One region of the Sphingomonas sp. LR59 genome, then DNA from elsewhere that is predicted to be linked to it. Evidence: riboswitches for the same ligand, from Rfam matches in the RefSeq annotation. Region 1 holds a riboswitch; the other holds the start of a gene.

The links. A riboswitch is a leader RNA that binds a small molecule or an ion and turns the genes downstream of it on or off. The one in region 1 is predicted to bind fluoride.
Region 2: another riboswitch for fluoride. It lies ahead of QP164_RS06985 (voltage-gated chloride channel family protein); the one in region 1 lies ahead of QP164_RS14570 (voltage-gated chloride channel family protein).

What each region holds. Positions count from the first base shown of each region.
Region 1 is NZ_JASPFL010000001.1:3,122,560-3,132,040, forward strand. It holds gene QP164_RS14555 (hypothetical protein) at 1-850, shown strand, start outside; gene QP164_RS14560 (nuclear transport factor 2 family protein) at 930-1,424, shown strand; gene QP164_RS14565 (DUF190 domain-containing protein) at 1,652-2,050, opposite strand; gene QP164_RS14570 (voltage-gated chloride channel family protein) at 2,060-3,418, opposite strand; fluoride riboswitch at 3,442-3,518, opposite strand; gene QP164_RS14575 (DUF305 domain-containing protein) at 3,686-5,446, shown strand; gene QP164_RS14580 (RNA polymerase sigma factor) at 5,492-6,001, shown strand; gene QP164_RS14585 (anti-sigma factor family protein) at 5,998-6,585, shown strand; gene QP164_RS14590 (hypothetical protein) at 6,594-6,767, shown strand; gene QP164_RS14595 (MgtC/SapB family protein) at 6,818-7,330, opposite strand; gene QP164_RS14600 (sulfite oxidase) at 7,327-8,394, opposite strand; gene QP164_RS14605 (LysR family transcriptional regulator) at 8,541-9,413, shown strand; gene QP164_RS14610 (TDT family transporter) at 9,410-9,481, shown strand, end outside.
Region 2 is NZ_JASPFL010000001.1:1,538,010-1,547,490, forward strand. It holds gene QP164_RS06950 (GNAT family N-acetyltransferase) at 1-303, shown strand, start outside; gene QP164_RS06955 (hypothetical protein) at 445-810, opposite strand; partial or broken gene QP164_RS06960 (ArsR/SmtB family transcription factor) at 1,098-1,421, shown strand; gene arsC (arsenate reductase (glutaredoxin)) at 1,441-1,869, shown strand; gene QP164_RS06970 (arsenic transporter) at 1,869-3,155, shown strand; gene QP164_RS06975 (YnfA family protein) at 3,152-3,475, shown strand; gene arsH (arsenical resistance protein ArsH) at 3,475-4,215, shown strand; fluoride riboswitch at 4,288-4,364, shown strand; partial or broken gene QP164_RS06985 (voltage-gated chloride channel family protein) at 4,388-5,790, shown strand; gene QP164_RS06990 (hydrogen peroxide-inducible genes activator) at 5,787-6,728, opposite strand; gene nhaA (Na+/H+ antiporter NhaA) at 6,913-8,139, shown strand; partial or broken gene rodA (rod shape-determining protein RodA) at 8,246-9,333, shown strand.

The sequences.
Region 1 (9,481 bases):
GAGGTCGTTCGTCGCGCTCGCCGCACCCGACGACAACGATGTGCGACGTCACGCCGCGATGCTCGACCTCAGCATCAACCAATTCAAGGCGCTGGTACGCGCATGGCGGTCCCAGCCGTCCGCCGACAGCGTGGCCCAATCGGGACGGTCGAAGGGCAAGCCGCGTCCGGTCGGCCCGCGGCAGCTCGACGCGGAGGTGAAGGCGACCGCCGAGGCCGCCATCGCAGGGCTGAGCCCGACCGCGACCATCGCCCAGGCGACCGCGGCGGTCGCAGCCGCCTGTGAGGCGCGGGGTCTGGCCGCGCCCAAGGCGACGACGGTCTGGAAGATGATGATCGCGGCGCGGCAGATGCAGGTCGATCCCGCCGGATGCGGCGTGGTCGTCGTCGGCCGTTGCTGGATCCGGCTCCCCGTGCTCGACGGCGACGACCTCGTCACGCCCTCGGTCGCGCTCGTCGTTCGCGCCTACGACGCCGCGATAGTCGGGGCCTCGATGCGTTCCGATGCCGCCACTGACGCCGCACTGATCGCGCTCGCGCGCGGTCGATCAGATCTGAAGACCCTTGAGATCGACGAGCGCATGATCGGTTCCGATCCGGGCGCTGCGGGGGCGATCGGGCAAACGTCCCCTGCGTCGACGATCCGACGCCGGCTCTCGCGCGTCCTGGGCAACCGCATCGGCAAGGTGCAGCCCATCTACAAGGCCGGTGCGGAGAGGGGCCCCGAACGCCTGCTGCGCTCGCGCAAGGACCGGCCGCTATCGAAGGCGGACGCCGCCGCCGTCATCCGCGCCGCGATCGCCGCCCACAACGCAGAGCGTAGCATGGGTGGGGCCATCTGGATCGACTAACCGCCCGCCAGCGTGTTCAGTTCTGTTGCGATGCCCCCTAGCAGAGCCAATATGGGAAAAGCGCATCGGAGAAGACATGATGTACAGGATCGCCGCACCGCTTTTGGCTCTTGTTGCCGCAACACCTGTGTACGCACAGCTTGCTCCTGGCGTTCAAATGCCGCCAGAGATCGGCCAAGCCTACGGGCGGCTGGGCAAAGCGATGATGGCGCACGATGCAAATGGCGTCAGGACGGTCTGGGCTGATGACTTCGTGGTGAACTCGCCAAACAACACGGTCCTACAACGTGAGGAGGTCATCGCGGTGATGGAGCGTGATTTCCTCGACTACCGGGACTTTCGAAAGCACATCACCTTCGTCGGCGAGAAACCCGAGGTGACGATCGTCATGGGATACGACACGATGATCCCGATCAATGGACCAGGTGCAGGCAAGCAGGTCACGCGGCCATTCACGGACATCTGGGCGAAGCGTACGGGGGCTGGCAGCTTATCGCTCGTCAGGCGACGATCGCCTTTGCGCGTTGAACTGTTGGCTCCAGTCGATATGACTCGCCGTTCCACGCACGAGTGACTCGCAGGACCGCTCCCTGCCCGTGACTTCCGGTAACTGCCCGCCAGGTCTTGGTGGGCGCCCGACTTCGATCGGACATTCCCCCATTCCCTTAACTCCATGTCGACCAAGCCATTTTGGGAAAACGGTTTCGGGAACGGGTTTTGGGAAAACGGGCCTAATGGGAGCGGATCGACTGAGCCGTCGACATGGTCGTCTCACTGGCCGTTCCTTTACGGGAACGCCAATCAGGCTCTGGTTAGCTCAGTTTTGCGCGTGATAGTCCAATGCTCCAGTCGTTTGTAGACGATCACCTTGTCGCCGAGCAGATCTCCATGCCGGCGACAGAAAAGGTCGAGCTGATCGTGATCGCCGACCAGTTCGACACAGATCGTCAGATGCGGATCGGCAATTTCCGAGCCGTTCTCCCGGATCGATTCGTGATTGCTGAAGCCGTAATGGGTATTTTGCGCGACGGCGTTGATGATGCAGTCCGCCTTCGCGGTGCGAATCAGCTCACGATAGAGCGGCTTTGCCCCCAGAAGCGACGCGGGCCGATCTTGTCGGACGGTTTTAGATAGATGCGCAGCATCCCGACTTCGCGGTGATGGACAGTGAAACGGTTGGGCATGACGGGCTTTCGACAGGAAACAGGATCAGGCGCGCGTGCGCCGGCGAGAAGCGCGGTGCGTGCGGGCATCGCGCAGGGTCGCGTCGGGTGTGAGGTGTGCGGCAGGTACCTTTGGTACAGCGACGCGCTGCGACAGGTAGATGCCGTTGTGGCCTGAGCAGAGGTAGGCGACGAAGCACGCGACTGCGATCGGCACGGCATAGGTCGCGCCAAACAATTCGATCCCCATGAAGGTGCAGGCAAGCGGCGTGTTGGCTGCACCCGCGAACAGCGCGACGAAGCCGATCGCCGCGAACACCCCCGTCGGCACTCCAAATACGGGCGCGAGCGCATTGCCGAGCGCCGCGCCGATGAAGAACAGCGGGGTCACCTCCCCGCCTTTGAAGCCGGCACTTAGGGTGACGACGGTGAAAAGCAGCTTCAGCGCCCAGCTCCACGGGTACGTATTGGAGCCGAAGAAGCTGGCAATGGTCAGGCCACCCGGCGTTGCCGCCAGCGTGCCTAGGCCGAGATAATCTTGCGTGCCAAATAGCCAGACCAGCGCGATCACGGCCAAACCACCGATAACGGGTCGTAGTGGGCCATAGGGTATCACGCGCTTCAGCCATCCGCCGAGCGCATGGTTGGCCTCTGCAAAGGCCAGCCCGACCAATCCGAATACGACGCCCGCGAGGCTGGCTTTTGAGACGAGCGACGCGTCGACCGGCACCATCGCATCGACATGGTAGGCGCCGTGATGAATGCCCCAGGAAAGACAGGTCCAGTCACCCACCAGTGCCGCGACCAAGCATGGTACTAGCGCACGATACTCGACCCGGCCGATCGCCAGGACCTCCAGCGCGAAGACCGCGCCCGCGATCGGCGTCCCGAAGACCGCGCCAAAGCCCGCCGCGATTCCGGTCATCAGCAGGATGCGTGTCGCTTCCGCATCCAGCTTGAGTGCGCGGCCGAAGCCGCTGGAAAGGCTGCCGCCCAATTGCACGGCGGTGCCTTCACGCCCCGCCGATCCCCCGAACAGGTGCGTCACGACCGTGCCGAAGAAGATGAGCGGGGCCATGCGCAGCGGCACACCGCCCCCCGGTTCATGGATTTGCTCGACGATGAGGTTGTTACCGCCTTCGACCGAGCGCCCTGTCAGGTGGTAGAGCAGTCCGACCATGAACCCGCCGATCGGCAGCAGGTAGAGCAGCCAGGGAAAGGCAAAGCGAAGCCGGGTCACGGCATCGAGGCTCCACAAGAAGGCCGCGCAGAGCGTTCCCACCGTTGCGGCCATCGGGACCAGGATCAAAGCCCACCGCAGCACCGACATGGCATGGGTGCGGCGATCGCGAATGAACGCTGCCATGTTGAACTGGTCGTAGAGATTGCGAAATGTCGCGCGCACGATTCCTCCTTGCTGCCTTGCGGCGCTTGGTAGGAATCATCGGCCCTTGCGAGGGCGGTTCGGCCGAATGGCCCGGCGGAAATCCATCGCCGTGCCCGAGCATATGATGTCCGACGGCGACCTGGTCAACCAACCGCAGGGTTGCGAAGGGACCATATGTCTTGGTGAAGATCGATAAAATGACTGCACCCATGGAATAAACCCCGACGGGCGTCGTCTACGCTTTCGAGACTGATGCGCCGGAGGCTTATGCGTAGACGAAATTGGATGCTGGGTCTGACTGCTTCGGCCATGCTCACCGGCGCAGTCGCGGCCGCCCCCGCCGATGGCTACGCCAGCATGGTATCTGCCGCGATGGACCGGATGATGGCGGGCATGATGGTCAAGCCGTCCGGCGACGTCGACCGCGACTTCGTCGCAATGATGCTTCCGCATCACCAGGGCGCCATTGATATGGCGGTGGCAGAGCTGCGCTACGGCCATAACGAGCAGCTCAAGCGCATTGCGCAGGAGATCATCATCGATCAGCAGCAGGAGATCGCCGCCATGAAGTTGGCGATCGGTCAGCCGCTACCCCTTCGACGCCAGCCCCGACGCAGGGCGGCGACCACCACAGCCATATGGAGCACTGACATGATCCCGACCTTCCTGCGCTCGGCCGCCTTGCTGATGAGCGCCGCACCGGGCATTGCCATGGCCCAGCAGGCGCCGTGGAACGCCAAGGACGTGCCTGTCAGCCACCGCGACCGCGTCTATGCATCCGAACAATTCTCCAACACGGTGTCGGTGACGGACCCGGCCGACAACAGGTTGCTCGGCGTCATCAAGCTCGGCGATCCGCAGCCGATGAATTTTTCCCCGCTCTACAAGGGGCAGGTGCTGGTTCACGGCCTCGGCTTCTCGCCGGACGGGAAAACACTGGCGGTCGTGTCGATCGGATCCAACGCCGTGTCGTGGATCGACACCGCCACCAACACCGTCAAGCACACGACCTATGTCGGGCGCAGCCCGCATGAGGCGTTCTTCACGCCGGACGGCAAGGAGGTGTGGGTTACGGTACGCGGCGAGGATTACATCGCCGTGCTCGACCCCACGACGTACAAGGAGACCGGTCGCATCAAGACGCCCGGTGGTCCGGGCATGACGATCTTCTCTCCCGATGGCCGATACGGCTATGTCTGTTCCTCGTTCAATCCGGTGCTGGCCGTGTTCGATGTCTCGACCCACGCGCAGGTCGGACAGGTGGCGCAGCCGAGTCCGTTCTGTCCCAACATCGCCGCGACGCCGGACGGCAAGCAGGTGTGGTTCACGCTGAAGGACATCGGCAAGACGGTCGCATTCGATGCCAGGCCGCCTTTCGCGATCCTCAAGGTGCTGGATACCGGACCGATCACCAATCACGTCAACTTCGCCCGCACGGTCAGGGGACAGTTCGCCTATGTCACGGTGGGCGGGGAAAACGCGGTGAAGGTGTTCCGCACGTCCGACTTCGCGCTTGTCGCTACCATCCCGGTCGGCAAGATGCCGCACGGCGTCTGGCCATCGGGCGACGGCCGGCGCATCTATGTCGGGCTGGAGAATGCCGATGAACTTGCCGCGATCGACACCGCCGGCAACAAGGTCGTTGCCACCGTGCCGGTCGGACAGGCACCGCAGGCGATCGCCTATGTGCCGAACGCTATTCCGACAGGCCCCGGCACCGACAATCTCCAACCGCTCGGTACGGCAGGCAAGGCGGTGCATCTGAACATGGGGCCAGTTGGAGGCAATGGTGCGGCAAGCAGCATTACCCTCTTCGACCAGGGCATCATTCAGGTCGTGCAGAGTGCCGTTACCGGTTTGCAGCCCAAGAAGCCTTATATGCTCGTGCTCACCGCCAACGCGGACGGCAGCGGTGCGGTAGAGCCGCTTGCGAACTTCATGAGCAATCCGGCAGGTGCGGCGATCGTCAACGCATCGGGTCCGATCCGGCAGATCGTTCAGGGCAGTGCAGCGGCCCCCGGCGCTTTCTGGCGGTCGCCGAGGTAGTGAATGGCGCACCGGGCCGCATCGTGCAGGTGCAGCGCGACTGAGATGGACCCGCTTGCCGCCGCGATCGAGCCCCTGGTCCCCGGTCTGCGCCGTTATGCCCGGTCGTGGTTGCGCGATCGGGCGATGGCGGATGACGTGGTGCAGGATTGCCTTGAGCGCGCGGTCGGGCGCTGGCGGCAACGACGCGGGACGGAGGTTCGCCCCTGGATCTATGCGATCCTGCACAATCTGTTGGTCGACCATCAGCGGCAGCATAGCCGGCGAGGTACGGCGGTTCCGCTCCACCTCGTGGACGACGCTGCGCTCGGCCACCCGGCCGATCAGGACGCAGGCCTGCACCACCGAGACCTGTTGCGCGCACTTGATGCGTTGCCCGAGGAGCAGCGGACGGTGCTGCTCCTCATTTCCGTCGAAGGTCTGTCATATGGGGAAGTCGCTGCCGTCGTCGGCGTGCCGCTGGGAACGGTGATGTCGCGCATATCGCGGGGGCGCGACCGTCTGGCGACGCTCCTCCAGGAGGATGAACGGCCACGATTAAGGAGTATTCGATGACCAGCCCGATCGGAGAAGACGATCTGGCCGCGTGGATCGATGGCAGGCTGTCGCCCGAGCGGCAGCGTCTGGTCGACGCTTACCTTGAAGGCCAGCCGGACGTGCATGCCCGTTTGCGGGAGCAGGCGGAGCAGGCGCGAGCCCTTGCGTCCCTGTTCGCTCCCATCGCGGAGGAACCGATCCCGGCGACGATGCGCGTCGCAGCCATCAGGGGACGGCAACGCCAACCGCCTTGGCAACTCGCCATCGCCGCGTCGCTTCTGCTGGCGGTCGGATTTGGCGGTGGTTGGTCGAGCGCGCGGTGGAGCGGCGAACCCCACGCGGGCATCGCGGCGCTGGCCAATGAGGCGAGCGACAATTTCCGTGTCTATGCCGCCGACCGGATCCGACCGGCGGAAATCGGCCCCGACCAGCGCGCCATGCTGATCCGGTGGACCTCCAGCCGATTGGGTGAGCGCGTGACCATCCCGGACCTTAGCACAGCGGGTTACCGCTATGGCGGGGGCGATTGGTCGCGACGCCCCACGGCCCTGCGGCGCTGCTCCTCTATGATGGACCGCAAGCGTCGAAGCTCGCGGTGCTGACGAGGCCCATGCAAATCGACAAGAGCGCAAGCATGACCAGCACGTCCAGCGGGACCATGGGCCGGGTCACATGGGCGGTCGACGGGATCGGCTATAGTGTGGTGGGGGAGCGCCCCGCTGCCGAGCTGCATCCGATCGCCAACGAGGTCCGGCGCCAGGCCGATGCGGCGCTTGTGTCCTGATAGCGCGTGGCCGGTTCTCAGCGCGACAGGCACTGGGCGGACCAGCGGGATCACGGCTTGCGCTCGGCATCCTTCCGGTCGGCCTCTGCCGGAGTCAGCCTGGCCCGCTCGCGAATGCGACGTTCGAGCGGAGCGCCGACGAACAGTACGAGCATCGCAAGGCTCAACCCGCCGATGATGAGCGGCCACACCGCCAACCCTGCTGCCGCGCCGATCGTGGCTGTCACCCAGATGCACGCGGCGGTCGCCAGTCCAAGCACTTCCTGACCTTGGCCGACCCGCAGCACCGCACCGGCACCGATGAAACCGACGCCAGACAAAATGCCCTGCATCGCCCGCCCTGCGGCATCGGCGTTCACATTCGGCAAGCCACTGTGCACGATCGCCTGCACGGCGATGCAGCTCGCCAGACCGACGAGGCCCAGCGTCCGCAAGCCCATGATCTGCCGGTTCTCGCGCGAGCGTTCCCAGCCGAGCACCATCCCAGCCGCGGTCGCCACCACCAGCCGCCCGATCGCGTCGATCCAAAAGCCGAGGTCCGATGCCGCTGATGCTTCGATCATTCGACCAGCACGTGCACATGATGCCAGGCGGTGCACAGATAGCCGGCGAAGTTCCACATCGTATCCGGCCGCTCGGGCTGACCCTGTCCAGTCTCGTCGAAGGCGCGCACGACAAGGTGCTGGCGCCCCTTGACGAGCGTGGCGTCGAGGGTCCAGCGCCGCCAACCCCAGTGCGCCTCCGGATCATCGGTGAACGTCGCCTGTTGCCAGTCGCGACCACCGTTTATCGACACTTCGACCCGAGAGACGCGGCGATCATAGGCGATGGCATAGCCCTCGATCCGCACCTCCCCGGCCGGCAGGCTTTCGCCAGAGCCGGGCACGCAGATCGCGGCGTTGAGCGGCATGGCATTGATGGTCAGACCCTGGCTCCAGTCGACGGTGTCGCTCGTCACATCGGCAGGAAAGAGCTTGTAGTCGTGCGCCTGGATCGGTGCGTCGGATGGCGTGTCGCGCACCTCGATCCGTGTCAGCCATTTGGCGCTCCGCACCCCGGCATAGCCCGGCACCACCATGCGGAGCGGTGCGCCGTGTTCGGGCGTCAGCGGCTCGCCGTTCATCGCCCAGGCAATGAGGACGTCGGGTTGCCGCGCCTTGTCCATGGCGATCGAGACCCCGAACAATGCTTCCTCGCCTTCGACGTCCACCTCGTCCGCGCCGGTGAACGCCACAAACAGGTCGGACGCATCCGGCGCACCGACGGCATCCAGTAGGTCGGACAGTCGTACGCCGGTCCATTCCGCATTGCCGATCGCTCCCACGTCCCAGGGGTCGCCGGACGTTTTTGCGACCGGCTGGAGATCCGTGCGCCGGTTGCCGGCGCACTGGAGAACTGCCGTCACCGTCCGCGTGGCCAACGCGCTCTTCAATTCCTCCACCGAGAAGGAGCGTCTTTCCATGCTCATCCCGCTGACCTCGATCCGGTGATCGGCAGGCAGATCAGGCACCGCACCATGGCTGCGCACGTAGAACAGCGCCTGCGGCGTCAGGAACCGCTCGATCAGCGCGCCGGGCGTCGGCTCGGCGTTGTAGGGCTCGGATTTGCGCTCGATCATATCAGTCATGGACGAACCAACGCCGCAAGCGCGCGGATCGCTTCAAGTCTTCAAGACTATCGCAGACGAAGGATTACCGATCGTTCCGGTATCCAGATTGAAATAAACAGATCAAACGGTTGGTCGTATCGATCAGAGTGCGCGATATAAGCTGCATGACCTTGGAGCAGCTCAGAATCTTTGTCGGTGTCGCCGAGCGCGAACACGTCACCAAGGCAGCGGAGGCGCTGAACGTCACGCAGTCTGCTGCGTCCGGCGCGGTCGCGGCTCTGGAGGCGCGCTACGGGGTTCCTCTGTTTCACCGTGTCGGGCGTGGCATCCAGCTGACCGAAGCAGGCCGCGGCTTTCTGGAGGAAGCGCGCGCGGTGCTGGGGCGGGCAGCGCATGCCGAGACGATGCTGGCGGACTATGCCGGGCTTGCCCGTGGTTCGTTGCGGATCGTCGCAAGCCAGACGATCGCGAGCTACTGGTTGCCGGCAAAGCTCGCCGCCTTCCACGAACGCCACCCGCAGATCGCGGTCGAACTGGCGATCGACAACACCGAAGGTGCGGCAGCGCAGATCCTGAGCGGCGCGGCGGAGCTCGGTTTCGTCGAGGGCGAGGTGGACGAACCGGCGCTCGCCCTCTGGAATGTCGGGCGTGACCCGATGGTGCTGGTCGGCCGTGAGGACGCCGGGCGCGTCGACGAGGACTGGCTTCGCGCTGAACGCTGGATCGTCCGCGAGCAGGGTTCGGGCACGCGCTCGACCTTCGAGGACGTGCTGCGAACGCGCGGGTTTGATCCGGCCCAGCTGACGGTAGCGATGACGCTGCCGTCCAACGAGGCGGTGCGTACCGCGGTCGAGGCCGGTGCCGGCGTCGCCGTATTGTCGCGATTGGTCGTCGCTCGTGCGTTGAAGGCGGGCGATCTGGTCGAGCTGCCGCTGGGGCTGCCCGATCGCGCCTTCCACGCGCTGCGCCACAAGGAACGCTATCGCACCCGCGCGGCGGACGCGCTGACGGACCTTATCAAGGAGCAGGTCGCATGACTGCCAAAACACCTCCGGTCCTGACCGGCCTCAAGCCGCTCAGCCGGCTCGACCATCCGCGCGAGATG
Region 2 (9,481 bases), 1.6 Mb from region 1:
GCGATAATGCTGACCGATGAGCGTGGTGATCATGTGGGCGGCTTATGGGGCAAGTGCGTTTACGATTGGCTCTTTGTAGAGCTTCTGGCCGTCCCGGAGCAGTATCGAGGCGGAAGCTATGGCAAGGCGCTGATGAGCGAGGCGGAAGGGATCGCCCGAGCCAACGGCTGTGTCGGAATTTGGCTGGACACCCATGAGTTCCAAGCCCGCGGCTTTTATGAGAAGCTGGGGTTTGAGGTGTTCGGCACGCTGGACGACCATCCTGTCGGCCAAAAGCTTATCTTCCTGCAAAAGCGGCTCTAGCGAGCAGGTTCCCTTTCGATCGAGTTTCGGGAATGTCCGAGATGGAAAGGTTAGCGGACCGGCCGCTTTTAGCGGATTGACTGGCGAGACCGGACGTTTAGCGTCGGGGTGAGTTGTACAGCCAGGCTGTCAAAGGCTGCCTCAGAACGTAGCCGGGCGGGTGCCAGGCTTCCATGCACACACTTTAGTATGCGCGTTGATCCAACAGCCTCCCTTACGCGTGACAGTCCCCAGCGGATCGTGGGCATGACTTTCCCCAGCGACGCCGTTCCAGCTTGCATCGGCCTTTCTCGTCGCGGGATCGATGTTGACGTAGGCAAAATAGCGCGAACGATTAGGCGCGCGAGCGAAGATGGAAAAGCTGCCATCCTTGGCTAGATCTATATCACAGGTGCCGTCGAGATAGGCATGGCCATTGACGCCTAAGAAGCAGCTTCCTCCCGTCGCTTCTGCGGCCGCAGGCAAAGTCATTGAGACAATGGTCAGGACGACCCACCGCAGCTTCATACGTGTGCTCTCCAAGGTGGACGATATTAAACGCACGCTACCCCGTCCAAATTGGTGACAGCTTTCGAACATTTCGTTCATCGATCAAATTAAGCGAGCGTCGGCCTTAACAAACGGCCGGTGTTGGGCGTCGAATGTTCAGCTCGAACGTCCGGACGTGGGCGATAGTCGTCCGCAATTGGGCGTTCTTGTCTGATCCGACTTTCTCGCGAGGGATGCTGAATTGAGAAAGCTGGCTCCGGAAATCTCGAACTAGCCAAGCTCAACATATCCTCTATGCTGGATATATGGAAAATGAATCGGCTATCGCTGCACTTGGTGCGCTCGCACAGGCTACTCGCCTCGATGTGTTCCGCCTCTTGGTGCGGCACGAACCGGACGGCATGGCAGCGGGCGAAATCGCCCGCCAGCTCGACGTACCGCAGAACACCATGTCAGCGCACCTCGGCATCCTCGCGCGGGCCGGCATCGTGCGCTCCGAACGGCATAGCCGGTCGATCATATACCGCGCCGATCTGGACCGGCTGCGCGCACTGACCCTGTTCCTGGTCAAGGACTGCTGCGCCGGTTCGCCTGACGTGTGTGCGCCGCTTCTAGCCGAACTCACCCCTGCTGCTGAAAGGACGCCCCGTGGCCGTCGATATCGTGATCTACCACAACCCCGAATGCGGCACGTCGCGCAACACGCTGGCGATGATCCGCAATACCGGCATCGAGCCGCATGTGGTCGAATATCTGAAGACGCCGCCCTCGCGTGCGTTGCTGGTCGAGATGATCGATCGCGCGGGGATCACGCCCCGCGATCTGCTGCGTGAGAAGGGCACGCCCTATGCGGAGCTGGGCCTGGGCGACACGTCGCTGTCCGACGAAGCGCTGGTGGACGCGATGATGGCGCATCCGGTCATCATTAACCGGCCGCTGGTCGTCTCGCCGCTAGGCGTGAAGCTGTGCCGACCGTCGGAAGCAATTCTCGATCTGCTGCCCGAACCGCAACAGAAAGCGTTTGCCAAGGAAGACGGCGAACAGATTGTTGATGCCTCGGGTCAGCGCATCGCCTGATGCTGCTCGCGCTCACTATCTTCGTCATCACGATCGCCCTGGTCATTTGGCAACCCAAAGGCCTCGGCATTGGGTGGAGCGCGCTGGGCGGCGCGGCGGTCGCGCTGCTTGTTGGGGTCGTCTCACTCTCCGACGTACCTGTGGTGTGGGGGATCGTCTGGAATGCGACCGCGACGTTCGTCGCGATCATCATCGTCAGCCTTTTGCTCGACGAAGCCGGATTCTTTGAATGGGCGGCGCTTCACGTTGCCCGCTGGGGCGGGGGGCATGGTCGCAGGCTGTTTGTGCTGATCGTCCTGCTCGGCGCGGCGGTATCGGCGCTGTTCGCCAATGATGGCGCGGCGCTGATCCTGACGCCGATCGTCATCGCGATGCTGCGCGCGCTGGGATACAAGGACAAGGCGACGCTGGCGTTCGTGATGGCTGCGGGGTTCATCGCCGATACCGCCAGTCTGCCGCTGATCGTCTCCAACCTCGTCAATATCGTGTCGGCCGACTTCTTCCGGATCGGCTTTGCCGATTATGCCTCGGTAATGGTGCCGGTCGATCTGGCGTCGATCGCGGCGACGCTGGTCGCGCTGCTGCTGTTCTTCCGACGTGACATACCAGCGAGCTACGATGTGGCGCAGCTCCGCGCGCCCGGTGATGCGATCCGCGACCATGCCACGTTCAAGGCGGGCTGGGTCGTTCTCGCCCTGCTACTCGCCGGCTTCTTTCTGCTCGAACCCCTCGGCGTGCCGGTCAGCGCCGTTGCCGCTACTGGCGCGGTCCTCCTGCTCGTCATCGCCGCGCGCGGCCATGTCATCCAGACGCGCAAGGTGCTGGCAGGTGCGCCGTGGCAGGTCGTGATTTTCTCGCTCGGCATGTACCTGGTCGTCTACGGCCTGCGGAATGCTGGCCTGACCGATCACCTTGCCAGCCTGCTCGATCGCACTGCGCAAGGCGGCGTGTGGGGCGCGGCGTTCGGGACCGGGATCATTGCCGCGCTGCTCTCCTCGGTGATGAACAACATGCCGACCGTACTGGTAGGCGCGCTGTCGATCGACGCGACGCACGCTACGGGCGCGATCAAGGAAGCGATGATCTACGCCAACGTGATCGGGTGCGACCTTGGACCGAAGATTACACCGATAGGCTCGCTCGCGACGCTGCTCTGGCTGCATGTCCTCGGGCAAAAGGGCATTCGGATTGGCTGGGGCTATTACTTCAAGGTTGGTGCGACACTAACGATCCCGGTGCTGCTGGTGACACTCGCGGCACTCGCGATCAGGATCAGCATGGTATGACGACGCTCGTGTATCTGGCCGCGGCACTCGCGGAAATCGCGGGCTGCTTTGCCTTTTGGGCATGGATGCGACTGGGCAAATCGCCCCTGTGGCTGGCTCCGGGCATAGTCTCGCTTATGCTGTTCGCCTGGCTGCTGACACGCGTGGATAGCGATGCAGCGGGGCGGGCCTATGCTGCCTATGGCGGCGTCTACATCTGCGCATCGTTGATCTGGCTGTGGGCTGTCGAAGGGGTAAGGCCCGATCGCTGGGACGCGGGCGGAGCCGCACTGTGCCTGATCGGCACCTGTATCATTCTGCTTGGCCCAAGGACCGCCTGATGCCGCTCCGCATTCTCTCCGATCCTGATAATCTACCCGCGCTCGATCGGCGCTATGCGCTCGATCGTCCTGCCCTTGGGCTAGGTGCTGGCGATCCACCTCCGCGCATCCTGTTGCTCTACGGCTCCCTGCGGGAACGGTCCTTCTCGCGGCTTTGCGTCGAGGAAGCCGCTCGCCTGCTGCAATTCTTCGGCTGCGAAACGCGGATCTTCGATCCCTCGACGCTGCCGCTACCCGATCAGGTGACGGGGGACGATCACCCAGCCGTTCACGAGCTGCGCGAACTGTCGATGTGGTCGGAGGGGCACGTGTGGTGCAGCCCCGAGCGGCATGGTCAGATTACCGGCATCATGAAGCTGCAAGTCGATCACCTGCCGCTGTCGATGGGTGGGATGCGCCCGACGCAGGGCCGCACGCTTGCCGTCATGCAGGTGTCGGCGGGGTCGCAGTCATTCAACAGCGTGAATACCCTGCGCGTCCTCGGCCGGTGGATGCGAATGGTGACGATCCCCAACCAGTCGAGCGTAGCCAAGGCGTTCAACGAGTTTGACGACGCCGGCCGGATGAAGCCGTCCAGCTATTACGATCGGATCGTGGATGTTATGGAGGAACTGGTGCGCTTCACGATCCTGCTGCGACCGCACACCAGGCAGCTTGTCGACCGCTATTCTGAGCGCAAAGAGGCTGGGGTGGTGATCGATACCGCGACCGACCTTTCGAGCATCGCAACAGCCTCATAGTGCCGCCCAACCATCCGGTCATGACCTCCTTTCAAACGTGCATTTGACCTTGGTGCATCGCAACGACATATAGCTACCAACGGCGATGGATTTCCGCCGGGCCATTTGGCCGAACCGCCCTCGCAAGGGCCGATGATTCCTACCAGGCGCCGCAAGGCAGCAAGGAGGAATCGTGCGCGCAACATTTCGCAATCTCTATGACGAACTCAATTTGGCGACGTTCGTCCGCAACCGGCACGACCATACCATGTCGGTGCTGCGCTGGGCGCTGATCCTGATCCCTATGGCCGCGGTCGTCGGCACGCTTTGCGGGGCATTCCTGTGGAGCCTCGATGCGGTCACCCGGTTGCGCTTCGCCTTCCCGTGGCTGCTGTACCTGCTGCCGGTCGGGGGCTTCGCCGTCGGGCTACTCTATCATCTGACCGGACGCTCGGTGGAGGGCGGCAACAACCTCATCGTCGAACAGATACATGAACCGGGGGCGGGGTGCCGCTACGCATGGCACCGCTGATCTTCTTCGGAACGGTGGTGACGCATCTGTTCGGCGGGTCCGCGGGTCGCGAAGGCACTGCGGTACAGTTGGGTGGTAGTCTCGCCAGCGGCTTCGGTCGCGCGCTCAACCTCGATGCGGACGGCACCCGTATCCTGCTGATGTGCGGCATCGCGGCCGGGTTCGGTGCGGTGTTCGGCACGCCGATCGCGGGCGCGGTGTTCGCGCTGGAGGTACTGGCGATCGGGCGGGTCGAATATCGCGCGCTGGTGCCATGTCTGGTCGCGGCATTGGTCGGCGACTGGACCTGCCTTGTCTGGGGTATCCATCACGGTATTTACCGGATCGATGCAGTGGTGCCGGTTGACGCAGTGCTCGTCATCAAGGCCGGGATCTCCGGCGTGGGGTTCGGGCTGGTCGGGCTGGTGTTTGCAGAAGCCAATCATGCCCTTGGTGGGTGGCTCAAGCGGCTCGTCTCCTATGGCCCGCTGCGCCCCGTGATCGGCGGGCTGGCTGTCATCGCGCTCGTTTATCTGTTCGGTACACGCGACTATCTCGGCCTCGGCACGCTCGCAGCAACACCTGACGGCCTGACGCTATTCAGCTTTTTCGGCCCCGACACGCACCCGTGGAGCTGGGCGCTGAAGCTGCTGTTCACGGTCGTCACGTTGAGCGCCGGCTTCAAGGGAGGCGAGGTCACGCCGCTGTTCTTTATCGGCGCGGCGCTCGGCAATGCGCTGGCACCCATGTTCGGCGTGCCGACCGGCGTGTTCGCCGCGATCGGCTTCGTCGCGTTGTTCGCGAGTGCGGCCAATACGCCGCTCGCCTGCACCTTCATGGGCATCGAACTGTTCGGGGCCACCTATGCGGTGCCGATCGCGGTCGCATGCTGCGTCGCCTACCTCTGCTCCGGGCATAACGGCATCTACCTGTCGCAGCGCGTCGCCGTCCCCAAGGTGCCCGCAGACGGCCTCACCCCCGACGCCACCCTGCGGGAGGCCCGGACGCAGCGCGCGTCGCGCCGTCGCGCGCATCCCTTATTCTCCCGGATAGCATCGTATGCCCATAGCTGCGTCCAGTCCTAACCGCCAAAAATCGTTGCCGGTTCGCCGGTGTCCGGCTGTTCCCACGGCATCACGCACCGCTGGATAACTTCGGCGAGACGGCGATATGTCGCTTCCCGTGGTGACGAGGAACGCCATATCATCGTCAGGTCGCGCACTGGCGCCCGCCTCGCCAGCGGTCGCGCGACGATCAGCTTCTCGCGCAGCACGTCCGACCGGACATACAGTGCGGGGAGGAGCGACAAGCCCATGCCGGTCGTCACCATGAGACGCAGCGTGTCGAGCGTGGTCCCGGCATAGTCGTCGACTTCGATCGCGCCGACCTCGTTGCATAGCGAAGCGATCTGGTCGTGAAGCCGTGGTGAGCGGTCCATGACCAGGATTGTCTCGCCGGCTAGATCCTCGGGCTGCACGACTTCGCATCGGGCAAGCCTGTGGTCGCTCGGCATGACAAGGTGCAGCGGTTCCCGGATCAACCGGACGAAACTGAAGTCGGGCTGGCTGGGTCCATGCGCCAGAAGGAGCACGTCATGTGTACCATCCGACAATTTCCCCGGCAGGCTTTCCAGCCTGTCCTCGCGCACGACGATCCGCAAATCAGGGAATGTCTCGCGTAGCGCCGGCATTGCCAGCGACAGGACGTACCCGCCAACCGTCTGCAGAACGCCCATTTGAAGCGTTCCCTGTAGTGCCGCGGGATCGTCACGGCGCGCGATCTCCCGAATATCCTCGATTTCGGCAAGCACGAAGCGCGCACGGCGAGCGATCTCGGCGCCGACCGGCGTCAGCACGACGCGTACGCGCGTGCGTTCAACGAGTTGCGTGTTCAGGCGACCTTCCAGTTCCTTCAACTGCATACTGAGCGTGGGCTGGGTGACACGACACTGATCGGCCGCACGGCTGAAGCTGAGCGTGTCGGCGACGGCCACGAGGTAGCGCAACTGTTGAATGCGAGGCATCACCAACCTTATAGGCAACCTCTATAAGCGGCAATGTAACTTCCGATTTTCTCACAACGACCGGGCCTGCTACCGAAAGAGCGTCCACAACGATCAGCATTCCGACGTGCCGTGCGGACAACTTCTCATCATTGATCCGCACGTCCCATCGGCGGTGCCGATACCGCAAAGGGCAGGACTGCGCATGGCCGCTCATCATCAGACAGGTGTCGAGGCGCGCTTTGCCTTCCTTCGCAGCGAGGCTGCTGGCGGCCCGCTGCTCATGGGCGCTGCGGCGCTGGCGATGATTGCGGCCAACCTGCCCGGAACGCACGCTTACCACGACGTACTGCACATGGCGGTGGGGCCGACATTGTCCGACCGGTTAGGCCCGATGACGCCGCACCGTTGGATCAACGACGGCCTCATGGCGCTGTTCTTCCTGCTCGTGGGTCTCGAACTGAAGCGCGAGTTTCTGGAAGGCCGGCTGTCGCGCTGGTCCGACCGAACGATGCCTGCCATAGCTGCCGCGGCCGGCATGGCTGTCCCGGCGCTGATCTATCTGCTCGTGTCATGGTCCGACCCGTCTTTGTACGGCGGATGGGCGATCCCCGCGGCGACTGATATCGCCTTTGCGTTGGGCGTGCTGGCGCTGCTCGGCAACCGCGTGCCGGCCTCGCTGAAACTATTCCTCATGTCGGTCGCGATCGTCGATGATCTTGGCGCAGTCGCTATCATCGCGCTGTTCTATACGGCGTCGATCGACGCGCTGGCGATCACCGCTGCCGCGGCGATCTTCGGGGTCATGCACCTGCTCCGCTGGCGGGGTGTGAACGCGCTGACGCCCTATCTCATCTTGGCCGCACTGCTCTGGTACGCGGTGCTACTCTCCGGCGTCCATGCGACTATCGCGGGCGTCCTCGCCGCAACCGCCATCCCGCTTCGCGCGAACGGCGACAGGGACGCGGGCGCACCGCTGCACCGTCTCGAACACGCGCTGACGCCGTTAGTCGGGCTGCTGATCGTACCGCTGTTCGGGTTCGCCAATGCCGGCGTATCGTTGGGCGGTATCGGGTTGCAGGCGATCGTCGCACCGTTGCCGCTGGGCGTTGCTGCCGGTCTGTTCCTCGGCAAGCAGTTCGGCATATTTGGCGCATTGCAGATCGGCAGGCGGCTGGGGCTATTCGGCACTCTGCCGGGCGCGAGCGTCATGCAGACGTACGGCGTCGTTCTGCTGTGCGGCATTGGCTTCACGATGAGCTTGTTCATCGGCGCGCTTGCATTCCCAACGTCTCCGCACCTCGCGGAAGAGGCGAAGATCGGCATCCTGCTGGGATCGATGATGTCCGCGCTCGCCGGATATGCCGTCCTCCGGTTCGCCAGATCCGGAACTTACCCGGCGTCGACCACCCTATCGCCGGCGTCCGACTAACCGCTCGCACCGCCCTTCATCATCCTGTCCGCTGCCGCGGACAACAAGGACGCCTGCCATCTCCCGCGAACATGTTCCCCTAGCGATCAAATCGCTGCCATGGTCGATGCTTCTCGCCGTCTGCATCGTCATGTCTGCAAGTCTGCTCACGCTCTACTCTGCGGCGAACGGAAGCATGACACCGTGGGCGTTCAATCAGGGTCTCAGGTTCGGCTTTCTGTTCGTGGTCATGCTGCTGGTGTCGTTCGTCCCGGTGTCGTTCTGGCGCGATTATTCGCTGCCCTTCTATGGCGTCACACTCGGGCTGCTGCTGATCGTCGAGCTGTTCGGCAAGATCGGGATGGGTGCGCAGCGCTGGATCGATCTCGGGATCATCCGCCTGCAACCCTCCGAGTTCATGAAGATCGCTATCGTGCTTTCACTGGCGAGCTATTTCGACCGCGTGCCCCCCGGGTTCATCCGCCGCCCCATGACGCTGCTGCCACCTGTGGTGATGATCGGTCTGCCGGTCGTGCTGGTCCTGCTGCAACCCGATCTAGGCACTGCGATGATGATCGCGCTCGCCGGCACCGCTCTCCTCTTTCTTGCCGGCATCCCGCTACGCTGGTTTGTGGGGGAGGGCTGGCATTCGCCTGCACGCTTCCAGTCGTCGTGAACAATCTGCTTCACGACTATCAGCGACACCGGGTGCTGATCTTCCTTGATCCCGAAAGCGACCCGCTCGGCACGGGCTACCATATCGCGCAGTCGAAGATCGCGATCGGATCAAGCGGCATCTGGGGCAAGGGCTTCATGGAGGGCACACAGAGCCACCTCGCCTATCTGCCTGAGCCGCATACCGACTTCATCCTTGCGACGATGATGGAAGAATGGGGCCTGGTCGGCGGGGTCGTGATCCTACTGGCCTATGCGTGGATTATTCGCTGGGCGAGTGGGGTTGCCATGCGATCAACCGATCGCTTCGTAAAACTTGCTGCGATTGGGCTGTCCTTCACGATCTCGCTGTATGTCGGGATCAACATGGCAATGGTGCTGGGTCTGGCTCCGGTCGTTGGCATCCCGCTGCCACTTCTGTCCTACGGTGGATCGGCAATGATGACGGTGCTGATCCTGCTCGGCATTCTCATGTCATTCGACAGGGCCGAGCGAAAAAGCGGAAGCTCATCAACCCTTAGCTTTTCGTTGGCCAGATAGGTTCTCAATTAGGAACCGCCAGCGAGATAGCTGTCGTCTTTCGGTCAGTCCCGCGCCTCATGTACCGAGCTTTCTCAAAATACGTTCTCAAAAACACTTTCTCCAAATTGCGCAGTGAGATGGCATTATGAGAAGGCAGGGCGGCTCC